DNA from 3 places in the Arthrobacter sp. SLBN-112 genome. Region 1 is predicted to be linked to each of the others. Evidence: riboswitches for the same ligand, from Rfam matches in the RefSeq annotation. Region 1 holds a riboswitch; each other region holds the start of a gene.
What was found. Region 1 has a riboswitch for S-adenosylmethionine ahead of QF050_RS05400 (DUF1737 domain-containing protein). Riboswitches for the same ligand answer to the same signal wherever they lie in the genome.
Positions count from the first base shown of each region.

Region 2: it holds a riboswitch for S-adenosylmethionine, as region 1 does, so the genes downstream of both, QF050_RS00940 (cobalamin-independent methionine synthase II family protein) here and QF050_RS05400 (DUF1737 domain-containing protein) in region 1, are expected to answer to the same signal.
Region 3: it holds a riboswitch for S-adenosylmethionine, as region 1 does, so the genes downstream of both, QF050_RS17395 (bifunctional o-acetylhomoserine/o-acetylserine sulfhydrylase) here and QF050_RS05400 (DUF1737 domain-containing protein) in region 1, are expected to answer to the same signal.

Region 1 is NZ_JAUSXY010000001.1:1,160,655-1,170,886, forward strand. Features, by position in the region: gene QF050_RS05385 (glutamate--cysteine ligase) at 1-850, shown strand, start outside; gene QF050_RS05390 (O-succinylhomoserine sulfhydrylase) at 855-2,063, opposite strand; gene QF050_RS05395 (rhodanese-like domain-containing protein) at 2,064-2,474, opposite strand; gene QF050_RS05400 (DUF1737 domain-containing protein) at 2,471-2,734, opposite strand; SAM riboswitch class IV at 2,748-2,862, opposite strand; gene QF050_RS05405 (OpgC domain-containing protein) at 3,031-3,168, shown strand; gene QF050_RS05410 (hypothetical protein) at 3,290-3,544, opposite strand; gene QF050_RS05415 (TetR/AcrR family transcriptional regulator C-terminal domain-containing protein) at 3,767-4,471, shown strand; gene QF050_RS05420 (pyridoxamine 5'-phosphate oxidase family protein) at 4,494-4,958, opposite strand; gene QF050_RS05425 (aminodeoxychorismate lyase) at 5,018-5,947, opposite strand; gene cls (cardiolipin synthase) at 6,042-7,517, shown strand; gene pabB (aminodeoxychorismate synthase component I) at 7,536-9,617, opposite strand; gene QF050_RS05440 (low molecular weight protein-tyrosine-phosphatase) at 9,637-10,176, opposite strand.
Region 2 is NZ_JAUSXY010000001.1:205,353-215,584, forward strand. Features, by position in the region: gene QF050_RS00920 (hypothetical protein) at 1-737, opposite strand, end outside; gene QF050_RS00925 (sigma-70 family RNA polymerase sigma factor) at 734-1,285, opposite strand; gene QF050_RS00930 (DUF1508 domain-containing protein) at 1,516-1,914, opposite strand; gene QF050_RS00935 (adenylosuccinate synthase) at 2,174-3,463, opposite strand; SAM riboswitch class I at 3,734-3,838, shown strand; gene QF050_RS00940 (cobalamin-independent methionine synthase II family protein) at 3,851-5,059, shown strand; gene QF050_RS00945 (uracil-DNA glycosylase) at 5,271-5,903, shown strand; gene QF050_RS00950 (DUF3151 domain-containing protein) at 5,992-6,414, opposite strand; gene fbaA (class II fructose-bisphosphate aldolase) at 6,415-7,434, opposite strand; gene QF050_RS00960 (TrmH family RNA methyltransferase) at 7,557-8,231, opposite strand; gene QF050_RS00965 (HAD-IIA family hydrolase) at 8,272-9,114, shown strand; gene QF050_RS00970 (alpha/beta hydrolase) at 9,111-10,151, opposite strand; gene QF050_RS00975 (hypothetical protein) at 10,222-10,232, opposite strand, start outside.
Region 3 is NZ_JAUSXY010000001.1:3,718,542-3,728,773, reverse strand. Features, by position in the region: gene QF050_RS17405 (DUF222 domain-containing protein) at 1-220, opposite strand, end outside; gene QF050_RS20385 (hypothetical protein) at 196-516, opposite strand; gene QF050_RS17400 (VOC family protein) at 756-1,394, opposite strand; SAM riboswitch class IV at 1,661-1,775, shown strand; gene QF050_RS17395 (bifunctional o-acetylhomoserine/o-acetylserine sulfhydrylase) at 1,819-3,144, shown strand; SAM riboswitch class IV at 3,244-3,359, shown strand; gene QF050_RS17390 (homoserine O-acetyltransferase) at 3,372-4,487, shown strand; partial or broken gene QF050_RS17385 (zinc-binding dehydrogenase) at 4,602-5,574, shown strand; gene QF050_RS17380 (hypothetical protein) at 5,595-6,170, opposite strand; gene QF050_RS17375 (SGNH/GDSL hydrolase family protein) at 6,220-7,089, opposite strand; gene QF050_RS17370 (alpha/beta hydrolase-fold protein) at 7,167-7,817, shown strand; gene QF050_RS17365 (RNA-binding S4 domain-containing protein) at 7,919-8,152, opposite strand; gene QF050_RS17360 (DMT family transporter) at 8,185-9,180, shown strand; gene QF050_RS17355 (glycine--tRNA ligase) at 9,310-10,232, shown strand, end outside.

The DNA.
Region 1 (10,232 bases):
GCTGGAACGCTTTGGCCTCACGGCGCAGGAGCAGCTGACCTGCGGTTTCCACGTCCACACCTATATCGAATCACCGGAAGAAGGCGTCGCGGTCCTGGACCGGATCCGCGACAAGCTGGCCGTGCTGACGGCGTTGAGCGCCAATTCGCCGTTCTGGAACGGCGTTCCCACCGGATTCGAAAGCTACCGCACCCAAGCCTGGAACCGGTGGCCGACTGCCGGCCCGGCCGCCATCTACGGAACGTACCCCGCGTACCGGAGGGTTGTCACCCGGCTGCTGGAAACCGGCGTCATGCTCGACGAGGGGATGCTGTACTTCGACGCGCGGCTTTCCCGCAACCACCCGACCGTGGAGGTGCGCGTGGCCGATGTCTGCCTCCGTGCCGAGGACGCAGCCCTGATCGCCGTGCTGGTCCGTGCGCTGGTGGAATCAGCCAGCAGGGAATGGTCCGAGGGCGTGGATCCGGCCCCCGTGCCCACTGTCCTGTTGCGGATGGCGTCGTGGCAGGCCAGCAGCTCAGGACTTAGCGGGGAACTTTTGGACTTTGGGAATTTCCGCCCGGCCCCGGCCGCCGACGTCGCCCGTTCCCTGGTGGACTACCTGGCGCCTGTCCTGCACGAACAGGGCGAACTGGCCTTGGCCCGGCAGGGCGTGGAGCACATCATCGCCCGCGGCACCGGGGCCGCCGAGCAGCGTCGGGCCCGCGACCGGGCTTTGGCCGGACCACCTCCCGAGGACATGGGGTTCGGCGCCGTGGTCCGGCACGCCGTGGACGTCACCATGCGCGGCGCGCTGGATCTTTCAGACGTGGAGGACACACCGGAACTCCTGCGGGTCCGCCAGGCCTGACGCTTCAGATCTGCTTGAGGGCCTGTTCCAGGTCGCGAATGAGGTCATCCGCGTCCTCGAGCCCCACCGAGAGCCGGACCACGCCATCGCTGAGGCCAATGGCGGCCCGCCCCTCCGGCCCCATGGCGCGGTGCGTGGTGGTGGCGGGGTGGGTGATCAGGGACTTGGAATCGCCGAGGTTGTTGGAGATGTCGATGATCCGCAGGCCGTCCAGCAGCGCGAAGGCGGCCTCCTTGCCGGAGCGCGCGCCGGAAGGAGCCAGCTCAAGGGTGAGGACGGTGCCGCCGGCACTCATCTGTTTCGCCGCCAGCTCATACTGCGGATGCGACTTGAGTAGCGGGTACTTCACCCAGCTCACGGCAGGCTGCTCTTCGAGCCATTCGGCAAGCCGCAGCGCGGTGGCCGAGGAGTGCCGGACGCGCAGGCTCATGGTTTCCAGGCCCTTGGTCAGGACCCAGGCGTTGAACGCTGAAAGCGCCGGACCGGTGTGGCGCATCAGCTGCTTCACCGGGCCGTCGATGAATTCCTTGGTGCCCAGGATGGCGCCGCCCAGGACGCGGCCCTGCCCGTCGATGTGCTTGGTGCCGGAGTACACGATCACGTCCGCGCCGAGGTCCCCGCAACGCTGCAGCAGGGGAGTGGCGAAGACGTTGTCCGCAACCACCTTGGCGCCGGCGGCATGGGCGAGTTCACTCACCGCGGCGATGTCCACGATTTCCTGCATCGGGTTGGACGGGGATTCGAAGAAGACGGCGGTGGTGGGCTTGGACAGGGCCTCGCGCCACTGGTCCAGGTCCGGGCCGTCGACGAAGACCGTTTCCACGCCCCACCGGGGAAGGATCTCGTTCAGGATCACAAAGCACGAACCGAACAGCGATCGGGCGGCCACCACGCGGTCGCCGGCGGCGAGCAGCGCGCCCAGGGCGGTGAACACCGCGGACATGCCCGACGCCGTCGCAAAGCAGGCCTCGGCGCCTTCCAGCAGCCTGAGCCGTTCCTGGAATGTGGCCACGGACGGGTTGCCGTAGCGCGAGTAGACAAAGCGTTCGTCCTCGCCGGTGAAGGCGCGTTCGGCCGCCGCTGCGGATTCGTAGACGAACCCTGAGTTCAGGAAAATGGCCTCGGAGGTTTCCTGGAAGTTGGTGCGGTCCAGGCCGCCGCGGACCGCCTGGGTATCGGGGTTCCAGCCGGGGGCATCTTGATTGAAAGTCACTTAATTCTTTCCGAGGTTGGTGGGCAGGCCGCGGTTCTTCCAGCCGTTGACGGTCCGTTCGCCGTAGCGGTCCGGCTCGCCTTCGAAGCCCTCCAGGACGTTGTAGGAGGTGAAGCCGGCCTGGGTGGCCGCAATGGCTGCTGCGATGGAGCGCTGGCCTGAGCGGCAGAGGAACACCAGTTCCGCGCCGGGGTCCTCGGGCGCCTGCTCCGTCAGATCCTTCACGAAATCGGGGTTGGGGATGCCGCCAGGGAAGGTCCACTGGATGAACAGGGGATCGTTGTCCGTAGCCTTGGTGTCCGGAATGCCGATGTGGGCCCATTCGCCCTCGGTGCGGACATCCACCAGGATGGCGCCCTGCTCCAGCTTGGCCCATGCTTCCTGCGGCGTCAGGTCTCCTGCGTAGCTCATGCGTGGCCCTCGCCGTCGAACTCGCCCTCCAGGTCGTCAACGGCCGTGGCCACCGCGGCGTCTGCCGAGGCGATTGCGGCCGGGAGGACAACTGCCTGGGCCACGATGACGCTGCTGCCGTTGAAGGTGGCCGCCGGGCTGCCGTGCAGGACGTAGCCGTCCGCGAGTGCAGCCGAGATCCGCTCACAGAATGAGCGGTCGTCGGGGCCCGTAATCAGGCGGTAGGACAATTTTTCGTCAGGGGCGGGTGCGTCAGACACGACGGATCTCCTTCTTTCACGCTTGCAGCTCGAATCGGTCGATATGCCGAGTATTCACCTGAGGCACCCCGCCGCGAGAGGAGGGTTGCCGACCGGCCAGTCAGGGCTTAACACCGGTACTCATTACTCCCCAAAAACGTAACACCTGCCGCGCCAAGCCGCACGGCCGTCGTCGTCATGTTCCGTAATTGAGAGCTGGCAGCCGCTGCGCGTCACGGGAACGCTGCAAGGCGGCCGGACCGATAAAGTTTCTACCTGGGCGCCGCCCTGCCGTCACAGTGGGAGTACCGGGGGGTTTGCCAGCATGCGAACTGGGCTGGTTCCTGATCCCGCTTGGCCGGGCAACGCTTTACGTGTTCATCATGCACGTGGTGCTGGGGCTGCTGTGGGTGATGGTCCGCACCAGGTTCCTGTTCCGGCTCATTCCCACGTAGCGGCCGGGCGACGCCCGGTATGCGGTGCCCGGGCATGAAAAATGCCGTGGCACGGTCGGTGCCACAGCATTTATCTCAAGTGCCGAATGCTCGGTGGGGGAGGCCCCGCAGTTCCGGTGTCTTAGACCAGCTCGGGATAGGAAGCGACAATGTAGTCGGCGGCTGCCGCACCCTTCATGCGCAGGCCCTTGCGGCTTCCCGGCAGCCGGTCCTTCATCGCTGCCCAGAACGTTGTTTCCGTGCCTGGCAGGTGCTGATTGATGAAGCACCAGCTCATGTACAGGCCGTAGAAGCGGTCGCGTTCCAGCGTGGAGTCGGATGTCTGGTCGAAGTAGGTGGCGTCTTGGAGAAAGAGATCAAACTGGGAATGTGCCATGAGGGCGTCCCTTCGCTAAGTGCGTGGCGCCGCCGTTCGGCTACAGCAGCGGACTCGATGCCGTGCACTGGTGGCAATCGGGTCCATAGATTCGATCCCCGGAAAAACTGGGGTCGTTAGCGCCGTCAACGCCTGTCTACGCTGTAGACTTTACTCGTAGACTACATATGAGGCAACCCTCTCGGAAGAAGCCGGGAGGCCGCCCCCAGCAAGGATAAAGCCATGACCTCCCCCAATCCGTCCCGCGCCGGCAAAGCCAAAGCCAGGCTCAGCCGGGACATCGTGCTGGCTAAAGCGCTGGAAATGGTGGATGCCGAAGGCCTGGACGCGCTGACCATGCGCGGCCTGGGCCAGGAGCTGGGGCGGGACCCGATGAGCCTCTACCGCTACGCGGAAAACCGGGCCGCCTTGCTGGACGGGGTTACGGAACTGGTCCTGGGCCAGCTCACCATCCAGCCGGAGGACCCGGACTGGAAGGCGCAGTTGCGGAAGATCGCCCACAACCTGCGGATGCTGGCGCTGCGGCATCCCAATGTTGTGCCCCTGCTGGTCACCCGGCCCCTTTCCACCCCGCTGGGTTTGCGCCCGCTGGGCACGCTGCGGCCGCTGGAACAGATCCTGACGCTGCTGGCGGCTGCCGGATTCGAACCGGCCGACGCGCTGCACGTTTATCGCGTGTACTACGGCTTCCTCTACGGCCACATCCTCAACGAACTGCAGGAGTTCGTGGTGGACCCGGAAGAGAACGAGGTTCTGCTCCGGCTGGGGCTCCACCGCCTTCCTGCCAAGGAATTTCCCAGGCTGCGGGCGCTGGCGCCGGCGCTGTCGGATTACGACGGCGCCATCGAACTCGACCAGGGGCTTACCATCCTGCTGTCCGGGCTGGAAGCGCAGCTTTCCCGGCAGGCGGCAGTACCGCTCGGTTAGCGCGGAAGCGGCAAACGCAAGATTATTCGAACGAGGCCCGGCGGCGGTCCTGCACGCGGGTGTTCCAGACATCCGGCCGGTTCACCTGGAACCTGCGGCCGGTCAGGGCCTTGGCGTTGAGCCGGACATAGTTGGCCTTTTCGCCGGGCTGCCACGGTTCCAGACCAAGGCCGTCCACCTGGTCCTTGACCGCCTGGTCTTCGATGATTTCGGTATCGCCGCGCACCACCACGCTCCACGCCAGTTCGGTGGCGGGGTCGTAGCCGTCGATCTCCAACGCGGCCGGGCGTTCCATCTTGGCGCCCCAAAGCTTGGAGCCGGGCGCGGTGCGGAAGACGATGCTGCGCAGGTGGACGATGTAGTTCACGGGGAAGATTTCGGGATGCTCGTCCACCACGATGGCCAGCCTGCCCACGGTGTCATTGGCGAGGAGTTCCCAGCAGTCGTCAAAGGAGAGGTTTTCGATCGGCAGCTTGTGCGAGTCCATGGTCCACACCTTACGGCTGAAGCCCGAAGCGCAACAGGGCCGGTGGCCCTGTTGCGCGGCTACTGGATCCCGGCGAAAAGCCCGCTCAACTCGGCGGTCAGTTCCTTTTGGATGGCCGGCGCGCCGATCTCCTTGCCGTCGATCCGGTTCACGGGGGCCAGCAGGCGCACGCTGGAGATAAGCCAGACCGCATCCGCATCCAGCAGGTCCCGGGGTTCCAGCGGGCCATACCCCAGCTCCCAGCCCGCCGCCTTGGCCGCCGCGAAGAGGGCACCCTGGGACGTTCCGGGCAGGATGCCGCTGTCCAGCTGGGGCGTGATGAGGCGCTTGACCGCCGTGCCGTCGTCGGACTTTTCCACGTGCGCCAGCAGCACGGTGGAGGTGGGGCCTTCCAGGACGCGGCCGTCGGATGAGGTGAAGATGACGTCATCCGCGCCCTGCTTGTGGGCGTACCGGAGGGCCGCCATGTTCACGGCGTAGGACAGCGTCTTGGCTCCCAGGAGCAGCCACGGAGCCCGGTCGGCCACGTCGCTGTCGTAGCCCCGGTCCAGGAGGATCACGTCAATGCCGGTTTCCCGCTGGCGGCGGCCGACAGCCCCCGCAGGCGATACCTGCACCCAGGCGGTGGGGGCGGGGGCGCCTTCGATGCCGCGGGTCACTACAAGCTTGACCACCAGTTCGTCTGCGTCAGCGTCCGACGGCGGGTTCTCCGACCGGTGCCGCGCCACGGCAGCCGCAATGGCGCCCCGCCACGCGTCCTGGTCCGGGATGTCCAGGTCCAGTGCTGCGGCTGAGCCTGCCAGCCGGTCAAGGTGGGCCTGCATTTTCCGCACTGTTCCGCCCACGGCCAGCATGGTTTCAAAGACGCCATCACCCCTGGTAACACCCAGGTCCGTGACCAGCAGCTGGGGTTTGGACGCATCGGCCACCCGGCCGTCGGGGAACGCGGGGTCAAGGAAGATAAGAACCACTGGGGCTGGAGGGGTCATGGCACCAGCTTAGTGCGGCTCCGCGGATAAGCTGGGCAGAGTGCACCGGCCGGAAGCCGTCCTCCGGAGCCCAATCTCTCCGGGAGTTATAGACGTGTTGTGGCCTTTTTCGCTTGCCGGCACCGCGCCGACGTGGCTGGTGGTGCTCCTGGGTTTCGCGGACCTGGTCATCAGGGTCCTGGCCCTGGGCATAATCCCCGGCAATCGGCGGCCCACCACGGCCATGGCCTGGCTGCTGGGAATTTTCTTCATCCCGTTTGTAGGCATCGTCCTGTTCCTTTTGTTTGGGAACTTCCAGCTGTCCAGCCGCCGCCGTGCCCAGCAGGAACAGGTCAACGACCGCGTACGGGCGGGCATCACCGCACTCTCGGACGTGGAAAGCGACTACCCCGGCCCGGAGTGGGTCACATCCGCCGCTGAGCTCAACCGCACCCTGGGTTCGCTGCCCATGGTGGATGGTAATTCCGTGGACCTGATCCCCGGCTACCCGGACTCCATCCTGGAAATGACGCACGCCGTGCGGAAGGCGAAGAAATTCGTCAATGCCGAGTTCTACATCATGAGCTCGGACCATGTGACCAATGACCTGCTCACCGCCATGGAGGAAGCCGCCGAGCGGGGCGTGGAAGTGCGGCTCCTGTTCGACCACATCGGTACGCTGCGCATCAAGGGCTACCGGAAGCTGCTCAAGCGCCTCAGGTCGGGCAAGATCCAGTGGAGGCGCATGCTTCCGCTCCTGCCCATCCACGGACAGTGGCGCCGGCCGGACCTGCGCAACCACCGAAAGATCATGGTGGTCGACGGCGAAATCGCGTTCACGGGGTCGCAGAACCTGATCGAGCCCTCCTACAACAACCCCCGCCACCGCAAGGCCGGCCGTGAGTGGGTGGAGCTGATGGCGTGCCTGCGCGGACCGATCGTGACCACCCTGAACGTTGTCTTCGCCACCGACTGGCTCAGCGAGACCGACGAATCACTGGAACACCAGCTGCAGCTCCCGGCTAACCCGGAGCCCGGCCACGTCACGGCCCAGGTGGTGCCCAGCGGCCCGGGGTTCATCACGGAAAACAACCTGCGTCTCTTCAACACGCTCATCTACTCGGCGCAGCACCGGATCTCCATCTGCAGCCCGTACTTCGTCCCCGATGATTCACTGCTTTACGCCATCACCACCGCAGCCCAGCGCGGCGTTGACGTGGAGCTGTTCGTATCCGAGAAGGGCGACCAATTCCTGGTCCACCACGCCCAGCGGTCCTATTACGAGGCCCTCCTCGAAGCCGGCGTGCGCATCTACCTGTACAAGGCCCCGTTCGTGCTGCACGCCAAGCACTTCACGATTGATGACGAGGTGGCGGTCCTGGGCTCCAGCAACATGGACATGCGCTCGTTCTCGCTGAACCTTGAGGTGTCCGTGATGCTCCTGGGGGAGGACATCGTGAACAAGATGCGGGCGGTGGAGGATACGTACCGGGGCATCTCCCACGAACTCAGGCTGACGGACTGGCTCAACCGGCCGCTCGCCGCGCGCTATGTGGACAACGTGGCCCGCCTGACCGCCACCGTGCAGTAACCGGCCGGCCCGCAGGGGTCAGTCGTCCGGGAACTCCGCCCCCAGGGTGGAGAGCACACCGAAGGCCTTGGTCCGGATCTCCTCGTACTCCTCCTCCGCCACGGAGTCCGAGGTGATGGCACCGCCGACGCCGAGCGTCAGGTCCGCCGCTCCGCCACCCCGGGCGTCAATCACCAGGGTGCGGATGGCGACGGCGAGATCCGTCGCCGAGTTCAGTGAAAAGTACCCGATGGCCCCCGAGTAGAGTCCGCGGGGTCCGGCCTCCAGCCGGTCCAGGATGGCCATGGTACTGATCTTGGGGGCGCCGGTCATGGAACCTGCCGGGAAACAGGCCGCCACCGCCTCGGCCCGCGGCGCCCCGGGGAGGAGCCGGGCGTCAATGGTGCTGACCATCTGGTGGACGGTGGCGTAGCTCTCGATCGCGCAGAGGCGGCTGACCGTCACGGAGCCGGGCACCGCAAAGTGGCTGAGGTCGTTGCGCAGCAGGTCAACGATCATGATGTTCTCGGCACGGTCCTTCAGCGACGCAGCCAGGTCCGCACGCAGTTGCGAGTCTTCCTGCGGATCAGCAGCCCGGCGGCGGGTGCCCTTGATCGGTTCGGCGCGCATGCCGCCGTCGGACGCTATTTTCAGGAACCGCTCGGGCGAGGTGCTGGCGACGGCCAGGCCGCCCAGCCGCAGGTAGCTGGCGAACGGGGCCGGGTTGCGGCGGCGCAGCGCCAGGTAGGTGGTCCAGGGATCCAGGGTATCCGCCGGGATCCGGGCTTCCAGGGTGGTGGTCAGGCAGACTTCGTAGGTGTTTCCCTGCGCGATTTCGTGCTGCGCGGCGGCGATTTTGGCCCGGTACAGGGCGCCCGTATCCCGGCTGCGGAAAGCGGGCGGTCCTGGACGTACGACGCCGGTGCTGCCGCCGGCGGCCGCGGCGCCCACCGCCCCGGCCGGACCTGAGGCGGCGGCGTGCACGGCTGTCCGCGCCCGGGCCAGCCACTCGCCGGCGTCCGGTGCTTCAAGGGCCAGGAGCCAGGCGGTGCGTTCGGCGTGGTCCAGCACCACGGCGCGGCCGGCGAAGATCAGGGCCGCGTCCGGGGTGGGCGCGGCAAGGTCACTGCCGCCGGTCTCGCGCTTGAGCTCGTAACCCAGGCAGCCCAGCCAGCCCAGGGTGAACTGGCCCGGATAGTCCTCGGGAGTCCGCACCGCCCGCCGGCCCCACACGGTATTGAGCCAGCGGAAGAAGGGGCCTGGAACCTTCACCATGGACGAGCCTGCACTGACCAGGCTTACCCCCGCACGGTGCGTGACAAACTGCCCGAACGTTCCGGCGTCGTCCGCCATGATGCTGAACCGGCTGCGTTCGGCGGGGGTCCTGTCCTGCCCGGGGCCTTCTGTTGCGTCCCGGTGGTTGGAGGAGTCCAGCCAGACGGCGTTGGGGGAGCTGCCATACAGGGAATGGAACAGGGCCGGCGCGTCCGGTGCCAGGTCCAGGCGTTCGGCGTGCAGGCGGAGGCCGCGGCGGGCAGAGAGTTCCGGCGCGAGGACCGGTGCCAGCGCAGGCAGGTACGGGAGGAGCCGCAACAGGTCAACGGGTGCGGAGCCGTCGGCGAGGTTGTTGACGCGGAGGTCTGCCCGGCCGGGGACGTCGTCGCGGTCCAGCCATTCTTCTTCCTGGGCTGCCCACTGGTCCCAGAACGGTGTGTAGGTGTCGCCGTCCCGGTCAAGGGCGCGGGTCCGGCGGACATCGTCCGGTGACTCCGCCCAGATCACAGCGCTCAGGAAAGGGCGGGCAGCCTCCGACGCGGCGCCCACGCCCTCCACGATGACGATCTCCGCGGGCAGTGTTACCCGGGCGTCGCCGTCGTAATGGTTTGCCCAGTCCCAGCTGGTCCAGGTGGCGGCCTCGCCCCGGCTCAGCGGCGTGAGCACGGTAGAGACGTAGCGCTCGACGCCGGCAGCGAGCCCGTCCCAGCCCGGGTAGATGTCCTCGAGGTGGAACAGGGACACCTTGTGGTGGGCGCGGAGCAGGGCCGCGAGTTCGACTCCGAGGGTGGTCTTCCCTGCGCCGGAGCGCCCGTCGATGGCGATGATGACGGGGGCTGGGCTCATGGACTAGAGCGTACCGTTTTCAGTGTGCCTGCCGCTGCAGTTCAGTGTTCCGCAGGGCTTCGGCCTTGATGTGGTCCACGATCCCGGGGAGGGCGGAGTGGATCTGGTGCCAGACGGCGTCGAAGTCCGCGTGGCCGCCGTACCAGGGGTCCTCGATGCCCTGGTCCAGCCGGTCCCGGCCGGCCATGGCGGGATCGAAGCTGCGGAGCATCCGGATCTTTTGGAGGGCATCCCGGCCGGGGGCTGCCTCGGTAAGCCAGGCGTAGTGGTCGATGTCCAGGGCCAGGATCAGGTCCCGCTCGCTGAACCAGCGTGGGTCCCATTCCCGGGCGACATGGTTTTCGGAGGCCAACTGTGCGGCGGCAAGCCGGCGGGCGGCCCGGGGATCTATGGGCCTGCCGGCCTCGTACCCGGTGGTGCCGGCAGAGTCCACCTCCACCAGCCCGTCCAGCCCTTCGCGTTCCAGCGCTGCCGCGAGCATGAGCTCAGCCATGGGGGACCGGCAGATGTTGCCGGTGCAGACGGTGATAACACGGTATGGGCTCGACGTTGAGTTCATGAGGCTAAGCATGCGCGCTGGTTGCCCGTCTTGGCTAGCGGCCTGTTCACAATGCT
Region 2 (10,232 bases), 960 kb from region 1:
GCCGCGGGTGCGGCACCGCCGTCGTTCTGGCTCCGGCCCTTCCCGTCCGTCCCGCCTCCCGCGGCAGCGGGCAACGCCGCCCCTGCCGGTCCCGGCACACAGGCTCCCTGGCCGCTGCCGGCGTCGTGCCTGGCGGGTCCGCCGCAGCTTCGCAAGCCGCCGTGGCCGGTCACTCCGGCGGGGTCTTCCAGAAGCCGGGACGACCGGCTTCCGGCATGCGTGGCCGCAGCGGGTGCAACTGACGAAACCGGATCCGGGATGTCCCCGCCGGCGGCAAGCCACGGCGACGTGTCACCGCCCCCAGCGGCCGATGCACTGGCCGACGGCGCACTCCACGGGGGAGTCCAGTCCGCCAGCAATTGCTGCATCGTTCCGCTCCCGGGTGCGGAGGTGCTGGCGGCCACACCGCCAACGCCCAATCCCATCCCGGCCACCAGAACCAGGCCCAGCGCGGTGGGGCGGTGGCGCCGCCGCCGGCGGCGCGTGAGGTCGTCGTCCGGCTGCTCCGGGGATGGAGGATGTTCCACGGCCGGAGGATGTTCCACGGCGTCTCCGTCTCCGGCCGTGCCGGCTGGAGCCAGCAGAGCGGCGAGTTCCGCGCCGGGTGCGGGCGCGGGGAGCGATGCCAGCGCACCAAGTGAGAGCAGCGCGTCGCGGAGGTCCGGGTCGTCACCGCAACCGGCGTCCTGGAGCATGTCGTCGACAAGGGAGACAAGGTTCCCTGATGGTGGCGTCATGGCGCGAGGTACTCCTTCACTGCGGCGAGGTCCCGGAGTTTGAGCAGCGCACGGCGCTGGAGCTGCTTCACGGAGCCGGCGCTCTTATTCATGGCCTCCGCCGTCTCTTCCACGGTCAGGCCTCCCACCAAACGAAGCGAGAGTACTTCGCGCTGGTCTTGGGGCAGTCCGGACAGGAGTCCCCGGACCTCACCGGGCGAGATGTTTTGCAGAGCTTCTTTTTCGGCCGAGGTCTCTTCGCGCTGGTCGAGTTCGGGCTCGAACGGCAGCTTTACCGGGTGACGGCTTTGGCGCCGGTGATCGTCCACCATGCGGGCGTGGGCAACGCTGAAGATGAACGTCCGCAGCCCGGCCTTTCCTCCACGCACGGTGTCCAGGCGGGGCAGGACGGAAAGGAACACTTCCTGCATGGCCGCCTCCGGATCCTCGACGCCACGGGCCGCAAGGTAGCCCAGGACTTGTGATGCGTACGTTTTGTAGACGAGGCTGAGGGCAGCAGGTCCGGGGACGGCGTGGTCCGGGGCCGCATCTGTCTGTGCATCGGTCACTGACGTGGTGCTTTCAATCAAAAAGGGCGTCGGCAAAGGAAGCGTCTCACATGGATCCGGAACGCTGCTCTTACTTTACCCTTCGGTAACCTCGCTGGCCGGTGACCGCCACGGGACGCCGCCCGCGCAGCGGCCTTGCCAAGAGATCAAAAGGGCCGGCCTGGAACGTGATGGGGGACAGGTTCCAGACCGGCACTTCATAGGGGTAATCGCTGCGGACCCCGGAAGGGTTACGCCCGCCCAAAAGTTTTTTTGAATTTTTTTCGGCCGGTCCTCAGCGGGCTGCCGTCCTGCTCCAACGCGGCGCCGTGGCCTGCCTCCGCGGCGCCTTCGCCAGTGCGTAGGCGTGCAGCCTCACCAGGCAGCCGCTGGTCATCGCAAGCGGGCACGACGACGGCGGGGAGCTCGTCTGGAACAGCGTTGGCGGCGGGACGGGACTCTCCCCCGGTGGGGCTGAGATCGGTCACCAGGCCTGTCCCGGCACATTCACGCACTGCTGCGATACCCGCAGCTACCGCAGCTTTGTCCTCGAACCCTTGCGAGACAGCCATGACCGACCCGTCGGGCCCCAGCAGCCGGAACCTGTAGAGCATCTCCGGATCAAGAAAAACTTCGAAGTTTCCTGCCACGGCATGTCCTTCCGGTCTGGTGTCTTCAACCGGCGACGGCTCTCTGCGGGGTGCATCCCTGCACCGCCAAAAAGCATGTTGGAACCGTCCGCTGATCAGTTCAAATGGTGTTAACGAGTCTGGCTGCGGCGCCTGCAGGCCTACAAGCCCTGTCGCGTTAAGCCTGTGTAAATTACTGCCCACGCCGGCAAACGCCAGCGGCGGCCCACCTGCAAAAGGTGGGCCGCCGCCGTCGTCTGCCGTGTTCCGGACCAACGTGTCAGTCGTTGATGAGGTCGTTCACCACGATGGTCTGGTCCCGGTCCGGGCCAACGCCAATAGCGGAGAACCGGGTTCCGGACAGCTTCTCCAGCGCCAGCACGTAGTTCCTGGCGTTTTCCGGGAGGTCCGCGAGGGTGCGGGCAGCGGTGATGTCCTCGGTCCAGCCGTCGAAGTACTCGAAGATGGGCTTGGCGTGGTGGAATTCGGTCTGCGTCATGGGCATCTCGTCGTGGCGGACGCCGTCAACGTCGTAGGCCACGCACACAGGGATCTGTTCGATGCCGGTCAGTACGTCCAGCTTGGTCACGAAGTAGTCCGTGAAGCCGTTCACGCGGGACGCATGGCGGGCCAGGACGGCGTCGTACCAGCCGCAGCGGCGCGGGCGCCCGGTGTTGACGCCGAACTCACCGCCGGTTTTCTGCAGGTACATGCCCATCTCGTCGAAGAGTTCGGTGGGGAACGGGCCCGCACCCACGCGGGTGGTGTAGGCCTTGATGATGCCGATGGAGCGGGAGATCCGGGTGGGACCGATGCCGGAGCCCACTGATGCGCCGCCCGCGGTCGGGTTCGAGGAGGTCACGAACGGGTAGGTTCCGTGGTCGACGTCCAGGAACGTGGCCTGGCCGCCTTCCATCAGGACTACCTTGCCCTCATCCAGGGCGGTGTTCAGGACCAGCGTGCTGTCGATGACCAGCGGGCGGAGGCGGTCGGCAAAGGACAGGAAGTACTCAACGATCTCGTCCACCACAACACCGCGGCGGTTGTAGACCTTGACCAGGAGTTCGTTCTTCTGGCGCAGCGAGCCTTCCACCTTCTGGCGAAGGATGGACTCGTCGAAGACGTCCTGGACACGGATGCCCAGCCGGGCCACCTTGTCCATGTAGGCGGGGCCAATGCCGCGGCCGGTGGTTCCGATGGCGCGGCTGCCGAGGAAGCGTTCGGTCACTTTGTCCAGCACCTGGTGGTACGGGGCCACCAGGTGGGCGTTGGCGGATACGCGCAGCCGCGAGGTATCGGCGCCGCGGGCCTGGAGTCCCTCGATCTCCTGGAAAAGGGCTTCGAGGTTCACCACGCAGCCATTGCCGATGATGGGGACCGCGTTGGGGCTGAGAATGCCTGCCGGCAGCAGTTTGAGTTCGTACTTTTCACCGCCTACGACGACGGTGTGCCCGGCGTTGTTGCCGCCGTTGGGCTTGACGACGTAATCAACACGGCCGCCCAGAAGGTCGGTGGCCTTGCCTTTTCCTTCGTCGCCCCACTGGGCTCCTACGATCACAATTGCTGGCATGGGATCCTCCCCCATTCGTTCGGGCTGCCCGGGTCCGGCCGCGGGGAGCGGACCTGCGCAGCGCCGTTCATGAGAATGCCCCGAACAGACCGGCCTTCGCCGGACCGCAAGGCGGCGCAGCGACGCAAGAGTTCCGGGGCTCTTACCACCCAAGTTTAGCGGATCAGGCACTTTGTCCACTCGATGGGCCCGCCGCGGCCCCGCAATGGCGGTCCGCCACATTCTGAACCGCATTTGCCCCTGACCACGCTCCTGGATTTAAGTGGGAGTGGACCATCCGGAGCGGCTGAGAGACCTGGCTCAATGACGCCGCAGCAACCACGGCCCGGCAGGAAAGCTGCCGGCCGAAGGTGCTACTGCCAGGACCGATGGAAGGAAGATTCCAGCATGCCCCTGAACACCGACCACATTCGCGCCACCCACGCCGGGTCCTTGCCCCGCACCCCTGAACTCATCGCGGCCAACACCGCAAAAGAATCCGACGGCATCACTCCGGCGTTCCTGGAGCTCCTGGAGAACTCCGTTGTGGACGTGGTCCAGCGCCAGAAGGACCTGGGAGTCGACATCCCCAACGACGGCGAGTACGGGCACACGATGTCCAACTCCGTTGATTACGGGGCCTGGTGGAACTACTCCTTTGCCCGGCTCGGCGGCCTGGAGCCAACCAACGTGGACCGCTGGGCAGAAGCCGATGTCCGGCGTTCCTCCCCCGGAAACGTTGTCCTGACGTCATTCCCCGACCGGCGCGACCGGCAGGCGTTCAATGAGGCATACAACGACCCCTCCTCAGGGATCCTGGCGCACCGGAAGAGCGTGTCCCAGCCCAAGATCGCCGGGCCCCTGACCTACACCGGCCATGACCTGGTGGCCTCGGACATCAAGAACCTGAAGACCGGGCTCGCCGCGGCCGGCCTCGCTGAGGGATTCGTGGCCTCGCTCTCCCCCGGTTCCTGCGCCCGCGTAGCCAACGAGTACTACAAGAGCGATGAGGAACTTGTCTACGCCTGCGCCGATGCCATGCGCGAGGAATACAAGGCCATCATCGACGCCGGCCTGACGGTCCAGCTCGACGATCCGTCCCTGGCCGAAAGCTGGGACCAGATCAACCCGGAGCCGTCCCTGGAGGACTACCTGAAGTTCATCCAGCTGCGTGTGGAGGCCACCAACTGGGCGTTGCGGGACCTCCCGCAGGAACAGATCCGCTTGCACGTTTGCTGGGGCTCCTGGCACGGCCCGCACACCACGGACATCCCGCTCGCTGACATCATCGGCTCCGTACTTCAGGTCAATGCCGGCGCGTACTCCTTCGAGGCCGCCAATGTCCGGCACGAACACGAATGGCGGGTATGGGAAGAGACCACACTTCCCGAGGGCAAAGTGATCATCCCCGGCGTCGTCTCGCACGCCACCAATGTGGTGGAGCACCCGGACGTGGTGGCGGACCGCATTGTCCGTTTTGCCGAGCTGGTGGGCCGGGAAAGCGTCATCGCATCGACCGACTGCGGCCTGGGCGGCAGGGTGCACCCGCAGATCGCGTACGCCAAACTGGAGGCTCTTGGCGAGGGTGCTCGCCGCGCCACGAAGCGCCTCTGGTAGCTTTCCTCCCGTTCCGGACACGACCGCCGGTCCAATGCGCCACGAATGAGGTGCGCTGGACCGGCGTTTCGTTTCCCCGGGCTTGGTAAACTTACAGAGGCCGACCCGGAATCGGCCCACCCCAACTAACCACCGTTGATGAGCCGCGCCGGCGTGCGCCCATTTTCACCGGTGGACGCAACATCAATCCCCGCAGGAGAACCAGCCCTTCATGACCGCACTGGCCCCCGAAACATTCCACGAACAGCTCATGAGCCGCCGCTACGAAGACAGCGTTGCCGCTGTCAACGAGCTGTGTGATTCCCTGCAGGAAGCAAAGCCCGGAACCGTGGTGCCCTACGTGGACCCAATGCACGATGTTGAGGAATGCCGCATCATCAGCCTGTACTCCAACATTGGCGAGATGGACCCGTCCGGTTTCATCACCGCCGGTGACCAGGACGCCGCTACCCGCATGCTCGGCATCCAGTGGAAGCTGGGCCTGCGCCCGGAATTCGTGATGCCCTGGAACGTGCACCCGTGGCACGTCCCAGGCGTTGCCAACGGCAAATTCACCCCGGACCAGGTGCAGGCAGGTTTGAAGCCGCTGCTGAAGTTCCTGGCCCTCGTCCCGCGCGCCTCGGTGATCGTGGCGCACGGCACCGAGGCCAACCGCCTGGCAAACCTGCTGCTGAAGACCGAAGTCCCCTTGCTGTGGCGCCGCGGCCTGAAGACCTACAAGGTCCGTTCCCTGAGCGGACGCGCCTTCGCAGGCTCCCCGGCGCGCCAGGAGGAGTTCCTGGAGGACATGCGGACGGCCTACGCGGACGCCATGGCACGCACGGGCATCGCGAACGTGGCATAGCCAACAGCTTCAAACAGACGACGGCGGGTTGTCACCTTTCCAAAGAAAGGTGACCACCCGCCGTCGGGCGTTTAAAGCCTGGGAATCTTTAGGTGCCCTCGATGGCTGCTTTGGCTGCGGGATCGGAGTCGTTCAGGAACTTTTCGATCCGTTCCGGCTCGTCAGCTTCCCCGATAGCCGATGAGGCCCTGCCCAGGGAGTAGAGCGCCCGCAGGAACCCGCGGTTTGGCTCGTGCTCCCACGGGATGGGACCGACGCCGCGCCAGCCGTTGCGGCGCAGCGCGTCCAGCCCGCGGTGATAGCCCACCCGGGCGTAGGCGTAGGAGTCGATGGTGCGGCCCTCGGTCCACGCCTCCTCAGCCAGGATCGCCCACAGCAGCGAAGACGTGGGGTGCTTCTCCACCAGGTCCAGGGCCTCCTGGCCGTTCTCCAGCTGCCCGTTCACCTCGGTTTCGGCAGGCAGGAGTGTGGGCTCCGGCCCCATCAGGTTCCTGCGGAACTCATCCGACATTTAGAACGTCTTTCCGGCCGAACCGAGCTGCTTGGTGGCTTCCACCACGCGGGCCGCCAGGCCGGCTTCGGCGGAGGCGCCCCAGACGCGGGGGTCGTAGGTCTTCTTGTTGCCGACCTCGCCGTCGACCTTCAGGACGCCGTCGTAGTTCTTGAACATGTGGTCCGCCACCGGACGCGTGTAGGCGTACTGGGTGTCGGTGTCGATGTTCATCTTGATCACGCCGTAGGAGACGGCGTCGGCAATTTCCTGGTCCGAGGATCCGGAGCCGCCGTGGAAGACGAGGTCGAACGGGTTGTCCTTGCCGATCTTCGCGCCCACCTGTGCCTGGATGTCCTTGAGGATCTCCGGGCGCAGCTTGACGCCGCCGGGCTTGTACACGCCGTGGACGTTGCCGAAGGTCAGAGCAGTGATGTAGCGGCCGTTCTCGCCGGAGCCGAGGGCGTCGATGGTGGCCAGGGCATCTTCCACCGTGGTGTAGAGCTTGTCGTTGATGGCGTTTTCGACGCCGTCTTCCTCGCCGCCGACGGTGCCGATCTCCACCTCGAGGATCATCTTGGCGGCCGCGGTGCGCTGGAGCAGGTCGCGGGCGATGCGCAGGTTCTCCTGCAGGGTTTCGGCGGAGCCGTCCCACATGTGGGAGTTGAACAGCGGGTTGCGGCCGGCCTTGACCTCAGCTTCGGAAGCCTCGAGCAGCGGCAGGACGAAGCCGTCCAGCTTGTCCTTGGGGCAGTGGTCCGTGTGCAGGGCGATGTTGACGTTGTAGTTCTTGGCAACTTCGCGGGCGAAGGCTGCGAAACCCAGCGAGCCGGCAACCATGTCCTTGGTGGAAGCACCCGACCAGTAGGCTGCGCCGCCGGTGGAAACCTGCACAATGCCGTCCGATTCGGCCTCGGCGAAGCCGCGGAGCGCTGCGTTGAGCGTCTGGGAGGACGTGACATTCACGGCGGGGAAAGCGAATCCGCCCGCCTTGGCACGGTCGATCATCTCTGCGTAGATCTCTGGGGTTGCAATGGGCATGCTGGCTCCTCTGCTGAGTTTCGTCTGTGGGTGGATGACCCTCAAGTAGACCGCTTACGGCTTGGCACCATCCTAGCCATTCCCGGGCTGGCCGGGTGTTTCGGGTCACGGGTCGGTAATACTCAGACGTGCTGGCCGAAGACGTGCCGGCGGACCCAGGCGTGCATTGCGATGGCGGCGGCGGAGGCGGCATTGATGGACCGGGTGGAACCAAACTGCTCGATGGACAGGGTAGCGACGGCGGCCTGGTGGACTTCCGGAGTGAGGCCCGGCCCTTCCTGGCCGAAGACCAGGACGCAGTCCTTGGGCAGTTCGTAGGTTTCCAGGGGGACGGAGTCCGGGAAGATGTCGATCCCGATGATCGCCAGGCCCTCCCCCTGGGCCCACTGGACGAAATCCTCCACGGTGGGGTGGTGGCGGACGTGCTGGTAGCGGTCGGTGACCATGGCACCGCGGCGGTTCCACCGTCGTCGGCCGATGATGTGGACTTCTTTGGCGAGGAAAGCGTTGGCGGTGCGCACCACCGTGCCGATGTTGAGGTCGTGCTGCCAGTTTTCGATGGCCACATGGAAGTTGTGCCGCCGGGAGTCCAGCTCCGCCACGATCGCCTCGTGCTTCCAGTAGCGGTACTTGTCCAGCACGTTGCGGCGGTCGCCGTCCGCCAGGAGGTCGGGGTCCCAATGGTCGCCTTCGGGCAGTTCCCCCTCCCAGGGTCCGACGCCGACCTCCGCCTTGGCGGGTTCAGCCTCCCCGGGGTGGTGGTTGGGTTGGTCTGGATGGCCCGGCGTCTGGTTCACCCTTCAACACTAGACTGGACCACTGGAGCATTCATCACCGGTGGAGGTAGACGTGGCAGAAGAAGACCAGGTAGCAGGAAACCCCGCGGTTTACCGCAACGGCCAGGAGATTGAATGCTGGCTGACGGACATGGACGGCGTCCTGGTCCACGAGAACCAGCCTATCCCGGGTGCTGCGGAGCTGATCCAGCGCTGGGTGGATACGTCCAGGCGTTTCCTGGTGCTCACCAACAATTCGATCTTCACACCGCGCGACCTCGCCGCCCGCCTGCGCTCCTCCGGCCTGGAGATCCCGGAGGAGAACATCTGGACCTCAGCGCTGGCCACGGCCCAGTTCCTGAAGGACCAGGTGGGCGGCTCGGAAACCGGCAACCGCGCCTACACGATCGGTGAGGCAGGACTGACGACGGCGCTGCACGAGGCCGGCTTCATCCTCACCGACCAGAATCCGGACTTCGTGGTGCTTGGCGAGACGCGCACCTACAGTTTCGAGGCTATTACCACCGCCATCCGCCTGATCCTGGCCGGGGCCCGGTTCATCGCCACCAACCCGGATGCCACCGGCCCGTCCAAGGACGGCCCGATGCCGGCTACCGGCGCTATTGCCGCCCTGATCACCAAGGCCACCGGCCGCGAGCCCTACATTGTGGGCAAACCGAACCCCATGATGTTCCGTTCCGCCATGAACCAGATCGACGCCCACTCCGAGACCACCGCAATGATCGGTGACCGGATGGACACGGACATCATCGCCGGCATGGAGGCGGGCCTGCACACCGTCTTGGTACTCAGTGGCATCACGCATAAGGACGATATTGCCGCCTACCCGTTCCGGCCCAACCAGGTGCTGAACTCGGTGGCGGACCTGAAGAACCAGATTTAGAAGATACTCACCCGGGAGCCGCCCCGGGGCAACGGGAAGTACTCCTCCAGCAGCTCCGTCAGGAGGGGCCGGTAGATCTGCGGATTCCAGCCGGGGCTGGCGTGGGCCGGCGCGGCTCCTGTGGTCTGCAGTCCGCTGGAGACCATGTTGTCCTTGAAGGCCACCGCCCACGTCTCCGAAGCCGTCTCGTAGTCAACGGTCTGGTCCTTCGGGTTGCCGATGTAGGCCATTTTGGCCGTCCCGAGCTGCCCCGCGAACTGGCTGCCCTCGAAGTGGTAGATGTATGCCGACTCGGTTTGGATGAGCACGCTGGACGGGGCGATGGGCGAGAGTTGTTCGAGCGTCTGGTCCAGGATCTGGCGCCAGCTGCGTTCGTCCTTATGGATGATCCGCTCCCCGAGCTCGTACCCGCCGCGCAGGGTGGACGGGAACCTGAAGCCCCGCTCATACAGGAACACCACGCCGTCGAACCAGCTCTGGTCCAGGACGTCATGCGCACTGTAGGGGCTTGAGTCCAGCAGGATGAACTGCACCTGGATACCTTCCAGGGCGAGCAGCCGGGAGGCCACCTGGGTGGCCAGCATGCCGCCGAAGCTGTGGCCGTAGAAGAACAGCTTGGTGATTTTTTCCACCGCGATGTACTCGGAGATCGCGCTGACCACCTCGGTGACGTCCAGCCCCAGGTTGGAATAGCCGACGGCGGCGAGCCGGGCCCGCTTGTTCAGCGACCCGCGGAGGGTGTTGAGGATCCACTGGGCCTCTTCCCAGCTGGTTTTGTACCCGGGGAACAGGAACCAGCCGGCGTCCGGGTAGTAGGCGTCGGCGAAGTCATCCGCAACGGGCAGGATTTTTGTGGTTTGGCGCTGCGACTGCACTTCGCGGGTCAGCAGCATGTCCGCAGCAAGCAAACCGGAGGCCCCGGCACCGGCGAGGAACGTCCGGCGCGAAAAGCGTTTGAGGGCAGCCGCTTCCGCCAGCAGCCGGGCTTGGGAGGCCCCGCGCCGGTTCTGCGGACCTGTCTCCCCCTCATACGGCACACCACTACCGTAAGCACACCTGCTGTAAACGCCGCAAGGAGCGGCATATAAGCACTCGGTGACGCACCGGTCAGCTTGCGG
Region 3 (10,232 bases), 2.6 Mb from region 1:
TGGGGGCGTCAGGGTCGAAGAAGTGCGCCACCAGAGACGCCGCGCCCTCGGAGGTGAGGCCTTCGGTTTCGTCGGCGACGATGCGTGCGTGCTGCCACGAAATGTCCCCAGCGGACAACGCCCTGAACACCGGCGGCAGGGAACAGACCTGCCGTGCCTGCTCCACCAAGGCCCCAGCGGCCCCGGAGCTGATGGTCAGGACCGCGGCGATCTCCTCCACCCCGACATCTCCGCGAACGTGCGCTCATGCACCGGGGCGTCGGGTGCAGTCATGGCCTGCTGGAACTCGACGGCGTCGGCAGCGTCCCGCACCTGCCCGGCCATGAGGCGCGCCGCCAGCCGGGAGCGAATTTCCAGCCGCTCCAGCCGGATCTCGTACCGCCGCTGCAATGCGTCCACTTCAGCATCAGCGTGAGCGCCGGAAGCCAGAAGAGCATCTTCGAGGTCCAGCGCATCCAGGGCAGCAATAGAGGCAGCAATACCCTCCACCGCCACTGCTTCACCGCTGCTTCCCATACCCACATCATCCAACGAGGGTCTGACATTCAAAGCCGAGGCGTTGGGTTCGGTGCCTCTTCCAGGGAATTCAGGGGTCCACTCTTGTGATCCTTAAGAGATGCCAAATGACGCTTAAAAGAATTCGGCCGCCATCGGGTGGTGACGCCGTTGTCACCACCCGATGGCGGCCGAAGCTGTTTGGGCGCAGGCCCATAGGAGCCCTCTCCGGAGATACGCCGGAGAGCGGGGGCGGAGGATCAGATAGTGACGGCCCCGTTTGCGGTTTCAAACGTGACGGACAGAATGCCGGGGGTGCCGTGCGGGGCTACCCACTCGACCGCAACGTCCTCAAGCGGCTTCTCCACCGGCTCGCCCAGCCACTCGGTCACCCGCGACGCGGAGCCGGCAATGGTCAGGCAGCTCATCTTGAGGTTGCTCTCGTAGGCGTTGGACGGGTGCAGGGACGGGTCGCCTTCCCACTTGAGCATGTAGGGGACCTGGGGGTCTGCAATGAGGCCCAGGATGCCAATCTGCTTCCAAACGAGTTCGCGGCCGTCCGGGAACTTGCGGTTGCCGTTCACGGCGGCGCGGCCCAGGCGTTCCTCGAACGGGGCGAGGTCGTCCACTTCGACGCACCATCCCATCCAGCCGCCGCCCGCTGCGGAACGGGCACGCACTGCCTGTCCGAACGGTGCCTTATCCGAAGCCGGGTGGTCCAAAACCTCCACAACTTCGAGGTATTTGTGCCCGGCGAGGGGGATGATCATATTCCGGGTGCCGAACCGGGGGTGGACCCCGCCCTTCACTGCCTCAACGCCGAGGGCAGTTGAAATACGTTCGGTAGTGGCCGCGAGGCCATCGTGTTCACAGGCGTAAGAGACGTGATCCATGCGCATGGCAACATCTTGGCACTTTGTGATCAGGCTCTCAGCTAAGGGCATCCTTACTTGGATTTTCGCCTCCGGCCGTGGTCAAAGTCCGGCCCTGGAACCCGGCCTAACCGGCGACGTAGTAGCCGGAGGTGTCGGCGATGACGTGGACGGTGCCGCTGGAGTTGTTGGTCAGGGCGATGGCCGCGACGGCCCGCTGGGCGCCAACAACGGAAGACCATGTTCGTCACAATGCTGTCCCCGCCCGCAGCGATGTTCCTACACTGGGCGCAGGTCATGAGCGCCAGCGACAAGCCCCGGCTCGCTGGCCGGCAACCCTCCATCCGCGGTGGGGTGCCCCGGGTGAGGACCAGACTGTCCGGCAATAGCCGGAAGTAAGCGCGGCCCGTGGTGCTCCCAGCATGCCGGGCCCATGTCATAGGAGACTGCGATGTCCAACGGATGGTCCTTCGAAACCCGCCAGATCCACGCAGGCCAGGAGCCTGACAGTGCCACCGGTGCCCGCGCACTGCCCATCTACCAGACCACGTCTTTCGTGTTCCCGAGCGCCGAGAGCGCAGCCAACCGTTTTGCCCTGGCTGAACTGGCACCGATCTACACCCGCATCGGCAACCCCACCCAGGATGCTGTGGAGCAGCGGATCGCCAGCCTCGAAGGTGGCCTCGCCGCTTTGCTGCTGAGCTCCGGCCAGGCCGCCGAGACCTTCGCGGTCCTGAATATCGCAGAGGCCGGGGACCACATCGTGGCCAGCCCCAGCCTGTACGGCGGCACGTACAACCTGTTTGCCCACACCCTCAAGAAGTTCGGCATTTCGGTCACCTTCGTGGAGGATCCGGACAATCTGGACCAGTGGCGCGACGCCGTCCAGCCCAACACCAAGCTCTTCTTCGGTGAAGTGGTGTCCAATCCCCGCCAGGACGTCCTGGATATCGAAGGCATCTCCGAGGTGGCCCACCAGGCCGGTGTGCCCCTGATCGTGGACAACACCCTCTCGACCCCCTACCTGATCCGGCCGCTGGAATGGGGCGCGGACATCGTGATCCACTCCGCCACCAAGTACCTGGGCGGCCACGGCTCCGCCATCGCCGGCGTCATCGTCGACTCCGGCAAGTTCGACTTCGGCAAGGAGCCCGAACGGTTCCCCGGCTTCAACACCCCGGACCCCACCTACAACGGACTGGTCTACGCCCGGGACCTTGGCGAAGGCGGCGCATTGGGCGCCAACCTCTCCTACATTCTCAAGGCGCGTGTCCAGCTGCTGCGCGACCTCGGCTCGGCCGTCTCCCCGTTCAACGCCTTCCTGATTTCCCAAGGCCTGGAAACGCTGAGCCTGCGGGTGGAACGGCATGTTTCCAACGCCACGGAAGTGGCGCGTTGGCTGGAGGCAAGGGACGACGTCGAATCCGTCGCCTACGCGGGGCTGCCGTCCAGCCCCTGGTACGAACGAGGCCGCACGTACGGCCCCAAGGGGACCGGCGCCGTCGTCGCCTTCAACCTGGCCGGGGGCGCGGAGGCGGGCAAGCGCTTCGTCGACGCCCTTGAACTGCACTCCCACGTGGCCAACATCGGTGACGTGCGGTCCCTTGTCATCCACCCGGCGTCGACCACCCACAGCCAGCTCTCGCCCGAGCAGCAGGTGGTGGCCGGGGTCAATCCCGGGCTGGTCAGGCTGTCGGTCGGCCTGGAGCACATCGACGACATCCTGGCCGACCTCGAAGCCGGTTTCCGCGCGGCCAAGGGCGCCGCTGACGCCTGATTGGCAGCACGCGGCGGCACCGCCGGCCGGCAACGCCGGGAAGTCACAACCAGTCACACTCTTGGCCTGGGGTGGGGGGTGTTTCGTACACTCGAACCAGGTCATGAGTGCCAGTGACAGCCCCGGCTTGCTGGCCGGCAACCCTCCTTCCGCGGTGGGGTGCCCCGGGTGAAGACCTGGCCTGCCGGTCAAATGACGGCAGGCAAGCGCGTAGAAGAGGTCTTGCCATGACGGTTACCGTCGCCCGTACCACCATTCCCGAACACGGAGTTGTCCGCTACGCCTCCATTGGAGGACTCGAGCTGGAGGGCGGCGGCTACCTGCCGGATGTCACGCTGGCTTACGAAACCTGGGGCACGCTGAATGCGGACGGCAGCAACGCCATCCTGATCGAGCATGCCCTGACCGGCAGCACCCACGTGACGCGCGGCGACACCGACGAAGAGGGCTGGTGGGAACAGCTGGCCGGTCCCGGCGCTCCCGTGGATACCGACCGTTTCTTCGTGGTGTCCATCAACATCGTGGGCGGTTGCTACGGATCCACGGGACCGTCCTCGCCAGCCCCGGACGGAGCGCCGTGGGGGTCACGGTTCCCGCTGGTCACGCTGCGGGACAGCACTGTTGCGGAGGCCCGGCTGGCGGATCAGCTGGGCATCGGGAGCTGGTACGCCGTCCTTGGCGGTTCCATGGGCGGCGCCCGCGCCCTGGAGTGGGCCGTGACCTACCCCGACCGCGTGCAGCGCTGCGCCGTCATCTCCGTCGGGGCTGCCAGCACGGCCGAACAGATCGCTTTCGCCCAGGCCCAGACCCTGGCCATCCGCCAGGACCCGAACTTCAACGGCGGCGACTACTACGGCGGCCCGTGCCCGGAAGACGGACTGGCCCTGGCCCGGCGCATCGCCCACATCACATACCGGTCCGCCGCGGAACTGGAAGGGCGGTTCGGCCGGGAACCCCAGGCGCCGGAGTCGCCCCTGCGCGGCGGATTACTGGCAAACCGCGGCCGCTACCAGGTGGAAAGCTACCTGGACCACCAAGGCAGCAAGCTCGTCCGGCGCTTCGACGCAAACAGCTACATCGCCCTCACCGAGGCGCTGATGAGCCACGACATCTGCCGGGGACGGGGGCCACTGGCCGAAACACTGGCATCCTCCACCGCCCGGTTCTTCGTCGCCGCCGTGGACTCCGACAGGCTCTACTTCCCGTCCCAGTCCCGCGAATTGGCGCACGCGCTGCCCGGCGAGGTCGACGTACATATGATCCAGGCACCAATAGGCCACGACGGCTTCCTGACCGAGATCGGACAGCTGGGACACCAGCTCCGGACCGCGTTCCTGGTCTAGCGGCGCTTGCCGGCCCCCGGCCGCTGGGTGCCGCCCACCATTCGGCGCCCACCGCGGGGCTGCCGACGCGGCGGAGGCCCACAGTGCAGGCGCCCCGGATGCAAAGTACGGCATGACCTGTCCGTGGTGGACGGCTCCCGGGTCCGGCCGCTTCCGATGGCACTGGGCCAGGAGGCCGCGGGGCGGGTGGTATCCGTGGGCAGCGGCGTTGCCGATGTGTCCATAGGAGACCACGTTGTGCTGGTCTTCGTGCCCAGCTGCGGCCACTGCCGGGCGTGCCGGTCCGGAAGGCCCGCGCTCTGCCCCCGCGCAGCGGAGACCAACGGTTCCGGTGACCTGCTGCACGGGCCGGCCCTGCTGCGCTCGCCCGCGGGGGAGCGCATCAACCATCACCTGGGCGTCTCGGCCTTTGCCGATTATGCGGTGGTTGCGCGGGAATCGGTGGTGGTAATTGACGACGACGTCCCGGACACAGTTGCGGCGATGTTTGGTTGCGCCGTGCTCACCGGAATGGGGGCTGTGCTTAGTACCGCGGGCGTCAGTCCCGGACAGTCCGTGGCAGTCTTTGGCCTCGGAGCAGTGGGCTTGTCCGCAGTCATGGCGGGCCGGCTCGCCGGGGCAGCCGGCGTGATCGCCATCGATCCGAATCCGGGCAAGCACCAGTTGGCCCTGGATGCCGGCGCCACAGCCGTGGGAACACCGGCGGACGCGGCCCTGCTGATTGAAGAGGCCGCCGGAGACAGTGTGGACGTTGCCGTCGAGGCGGTCGGCTCGCCCGGCGTGATCGCCACGTGCCTGGCACTGGTGACGCGGGGCGGTGCGGTTGTCTCGGTGGGCCTGCCGCATCCGTCCGCCGAACTGACGGTTCCCGCGCTGCAGTTCGCGGGGGCGGGCAAGCGCCTCCTGGGCTCCTGCATTGGGTGACGCAGTGCCCGGCCGCGACATCCCGAAATACCTTGGCTACTGGCGGGAGGGCAGGCTTCCGGTCGAACTGCTGCATACCGACATCCGGCCGCTCACGGAGATCAACGAGGGACTGGATGCGCTGGCTTCCGGGCAAGTGGTCAGGCGGCTTTTCCGTGCCTGAGGCGTGGCGGAGTCGGGCAGTCAGCCGTTCATGATCTCGCCGCGGCGCTTCATATAGGCCTCCATGGACAGTTCGCCGTTGCTGTACTGCTGGTCCAGTTCTGCGAGTTTCCGGGCACGGAATCCCTGGGGCGCTCCCGACGGGGGAGTGGCCGGACCCGACGGCGGGCCGGCCGGCGGCTGGCCGGGACCCTGCTGCTGGCCAAAGCCTTGCTGCTGGCCGGGGAACTGCTGGAACGGAGGCTGCTGCTGGAAGGGCGGTTCCTGCGGAGCGCCGTACCGGGGGTCCGGCATGGGCGGCTGCCCATACTGGTAGGGCAGTGGCTGGGAATCGTCGGCAGGCCGGGGCTGGCGGAAACCGCCGGACAAGTAGTCCTGCTGGGTGTAGCCGTCGCGGGGCTGGTTGCTCTGCGGCCCTGCGGACCCGGGAAACCGGCCCGGGTACTGCCCGGGCCCCGGGAAGCCGCCGGGCCCGTACTGCCCGGGCCCCGGCAAGCCTTGGTCCCGGTCCCGCCGCGCCATGGATCGCCGGTACATCCGCATGGCCATGGGGACAACGAAGGACAGGATGATGATCCACAAAAACAAACTGCTCACGGTGCCGCGCCTCTCGAAGGTTGTCCTTCCAGCCTAACCCCGGGCGGTGCTACCGGCGGCTGGGCTCCGAGGTTCCCAGCGGACCCTCACCGGATCCCAACGGAACGCCCGGGCCGAAGGCGGGACCCGCCGTCGGCCGTTTTGCCGTGATGCCGTCACCGGAGGACTGGTGCCGCAGCCGGCGCAGTACCCAGGGCACGAAGTATTCGCGCGCCCACACCAGGTCCCCGGTCCTTGCCTCGCGCCAGGTCCGGGGCGGCAGCGCCTTGGGCTGGAGCGGTTCCAGCGAGTGCTCCACGTTCAGCGAGTCCAGCACCATGGCCGCGATGGTGTGGTGGCCCAGCGGTGAGAAGTGCAGCCTGTCCTGGTCCCACATTTGTGGATCGCTCAGCTGCCGGAGGGACCACATGTCCGCAATGACGGCGTCATGCCGGGCCGCGACGGTCCGCAGGTTCTCGTTGTAGATGGCCACCTTGCTCCGGATCCTGCCCAGGACCGAGGAACCGGTGTCCGGACCGTTGAACAGGACCACGGTGGCGCCGCCCATGGACAGGATCTGGACCACGGAATCGAGCTTTTCGGCCAGTGCGTCGGGGTCGCCGCCCGGACGGATCAGGTCGTTGCCGCCGGCGGACAGGGTGACCAGGTCCGGCTTCAGCTCCAAGGCCGGAGCCAGCTGCTGGTCCACGATCTGCTGCAGGAGCCGGCCGCGGACGGCCAGGTTGGCGTAGGCGAAGTCCGGCTTGGTGCGGCCCAGTTCTTCGGCCACCCTGTCGGCCCAGCCGCGGTGGCCGCCGGGGCTTGAGGGCTCGGGGTCGCCGATGCCCTCGGTGAAGGAATCGCCCATCGCCACGTACCGGTTCCAGGGGTGGGAACCGGGGTGCACGGACGGGGTCTGGATGGCACTTGCGTCAGTCACTGTCCTATCCTGCCTTCCGCTTCACTGGCTACGCCAACGTAGGTTGTTACTTTCCGGTAACTGTAAGAATGGAAACCATGACTGACGCCGAAGTATTTCCCGCTCCCGTTGTCCTGTGGTCCCATCACGAAGACCAGCGTGCCGGCAAGCCGCTGCTGGTGCTGCTGCACGGCTACGGCGCGAACGAGCAGGACCTGTTCAGCCTGGCCGATATGCTTCCCGGGGACTTCGCGGTGGCATCCGTCCGGGCGCCGATCGCCATGGGACCCGGCTTCACCTGGTTCCCCCTCACGGCCTCCATCGACTACTCCCTGGACCGGGTCAAGGCGGCTTCGGCGTACGTCCTGGAATGGATCGACACCATCAGGGAAGGCCACCCCTCCGTCTCACTGCTGGGCTTCTCCATGGGCATGGCCATGGCCACCACTCTCCTGCGCCAGCGCCCCACGGACTTCGCAGCCGTCGTCGGACTCTCAGGCTTCGTGGTGGACGCCGTCGGCGACCCCACCTTCAGGGACGCCGAACTGGACGGAACCGTCCCCATGTTCTGGGGCCGGGACCAGCAGGACCCGGTGATCACCGAGGACAAGATCGAGTTCACCATGGGCTGGGTGCGCAAGCACGTCAAGCTCACCAAGGTGCTCTACACCGGCATGTGGCACGGCATCAACCAGCAGGAGATCGGGCACGTGGGGGAGTTCCTCACCCATGAGGTCCTGAACAAGTAGGCGTACGACGGCGGCGTTTTAGTCCCGGCGGCCGTTTCCAAGGTGCAAGTTACCGGGTGCCGGCCGGGTCTGCTTCGGTGCAGCAGCCGGGCGGCCCGGGGTCAGTCCGCTTCGGGCGCCACCACTCGGACGGTCTGGCCGTTGACGGTGACGGTGTCGCCATTGTGCAGCTGGCGTCCGCGGCGGTCTTCGATTTCGCCGTTGACCTTGACCAGCCCGTTCTTGATGAGCTCCGTTGCCTCCACACCGTCCTCCACGAGGTTGGCAAGCTTCAACAGCTGGCCCAGCCGGATCATGTTGTCGCGGATGGGGACGTCGTCAATGGGGTTGCTCATACAGCAATAATGCCTGAACTAAGGTGGATTCAATGACCTCCCCTTCACGCCTGCCGGTGCTCGCAGGCCTGCCCTTGGCCGTGGGTTCCGGCCTTGCCATTCCCGTCCAGGGGCGCATCAACGGGGCGCTCGGTGCCCGGCTCAATGACGGAATCGCCACAGCCGTGGTGAGTTTCAGCACAGGCCTGCTGCTGATGATCCTGATCTCCCTGGTCCTGCCGCGCGGCCGTGCCGGTCTGGCGAGCATTCTCCCGGCCGTCCGTACCCGCGCTTTTCCGCGCATCTATGTGCTGGCCGGTGCCATCGGCGCGCTGTTCGTTTTTGCCCAGTCGTTTACCGTCGGCCTTCTTGGGGTGGCCCTCTTTACCGTCGCCACCGTCACCGGGCAGACCGTGAGCGGGTTGCTCGTGGACCGGCTGGGGATCGGGCCGGCCGGGAAGAAATCCGTCACGGGAATCCGCATCATCGGTTGCGTCCTGACCATCGCCGCCGTCGCCTGGGCAGTGTCGCCGCGGTTCAGCGGAGCGGGGGCCGGCAGCGATGCCGGCCCGGGTGCGTTGCTCGTTCCGCTGCTGCTGCCGGTGGCGGCAGGGTTCCTCATGAGCTTCCAGCAGGCCATGAACGGCACCGCCACGGTCCACTACGGCACCCCCATCGCGGCCACGCTGGTCAACTTCGTGGCCGGCACAATCGTGCTGTGGGCAGCGTTCGCCGTGAAGCTCGCCGTGGCCGGGCCGGGCAATCCGTTGCCCGCCGACTGGTGGTACTACCTGGGCGGTCCCATGGGCTGCGTCTTCATCGGCTTGGGCGCCCTCCTGGTCCGCAGCCTCGGCGTGCTGGTCACCGGGCTGGGCATGATCGCCGGCCAGCTGCTGGGCTCGCTGGCCCTGGACCTGGTGCTGCCCGCGCCGGGCACCGTCGTCGCCCCCGCCACCGTCCTGGGGACCCTGCTCACGCTCGGTGCCATTATCCTGGCAACCCTGCCCTGGCCGCGGGGCGCGCTGCGCAGGCAGCGGCCGGTACGCTAGGACACAAGCTTTCCCACGTCTTCCTTCATCCGCCCTGACGCGCTGGCCACTGTGCTCACGCACAAAGCAGCCGGGGCCCGACAACCCGCGGACCGCACCCAGCGGCCCTGTAGAAATTGGAGTTATCCCATGGCAGCAAAATCCGTCCTCGACCAGGTCATTTCCCTCTCCAAGCGGAGGGGCTTCGTGTTCCAGGCCGGTGAGATCTACGGGGGCTCGCGTTCTGCCTGGGACTACGGACCCCTGGGCGCGGAACTGAAGGAAAACATCAAGCGCCAGTGGTGGCAGTCCATGGTCCGCGGCCGCGAGGACGTGGTGGGCCTTGACTCTTCCGTGATCCTGCCCCGCCAGGTATGGGAAGCCTCCGGCCACGTCGAGGTCTTCTCCGATCCCCTGGTGGAGTGCCTTTCCTGCCACAAGCGCTACCGTGCGGACCACCTCGAGGAAGAGTACGAGGAAAAGAAGGGCCGCCCGGCCGAAAACGGCCTGAAGGACATTGCCTGCGCCAACTGCGGCACCCGCGGCCAGTGGACCGAGCCGCAGGAGTTCTCCGGCCTGCTCAAGACCTACCTGGGACCGGTGGCCAGCGAGGAAGGCCTGCACTACCTGCGCCCCGAAACCGCCCAGGGCATCTTCGTGAACTTCAACAACGTCCTCACCACGTCGCGGAAGAAGCCGCCGTTCGGCATCGGCCAGATCGGCAAGTCCTTCCGCAACGAGATCACCCCCGGCAACTTCATCTTCCGCACCCGCGAGTTCGAGCAGATGGAAATGGAGTTCTTCGTCGAGCCCGGCACGGATGAAGAGTGGCACAAATACTGGATGAACGAGCGCATGGCCTGGTACACGGGCCTGGGCATCCGCGAGGAGAACCTGCGCTTCTTTGAGCACCCCAAGGAGAAGCTCAGCCACTACTCCAAGGGCACCACGGACATCGAGTACCGCTTCGGTTTCCAGGGCTCGGAGTGGGGCGAGCTGGAAGGCATCGCCAACCGGACCGACTTTGACCTCTCCACCCACGCGAAGGCCTCCGGCACGGACCTGAGCTACTT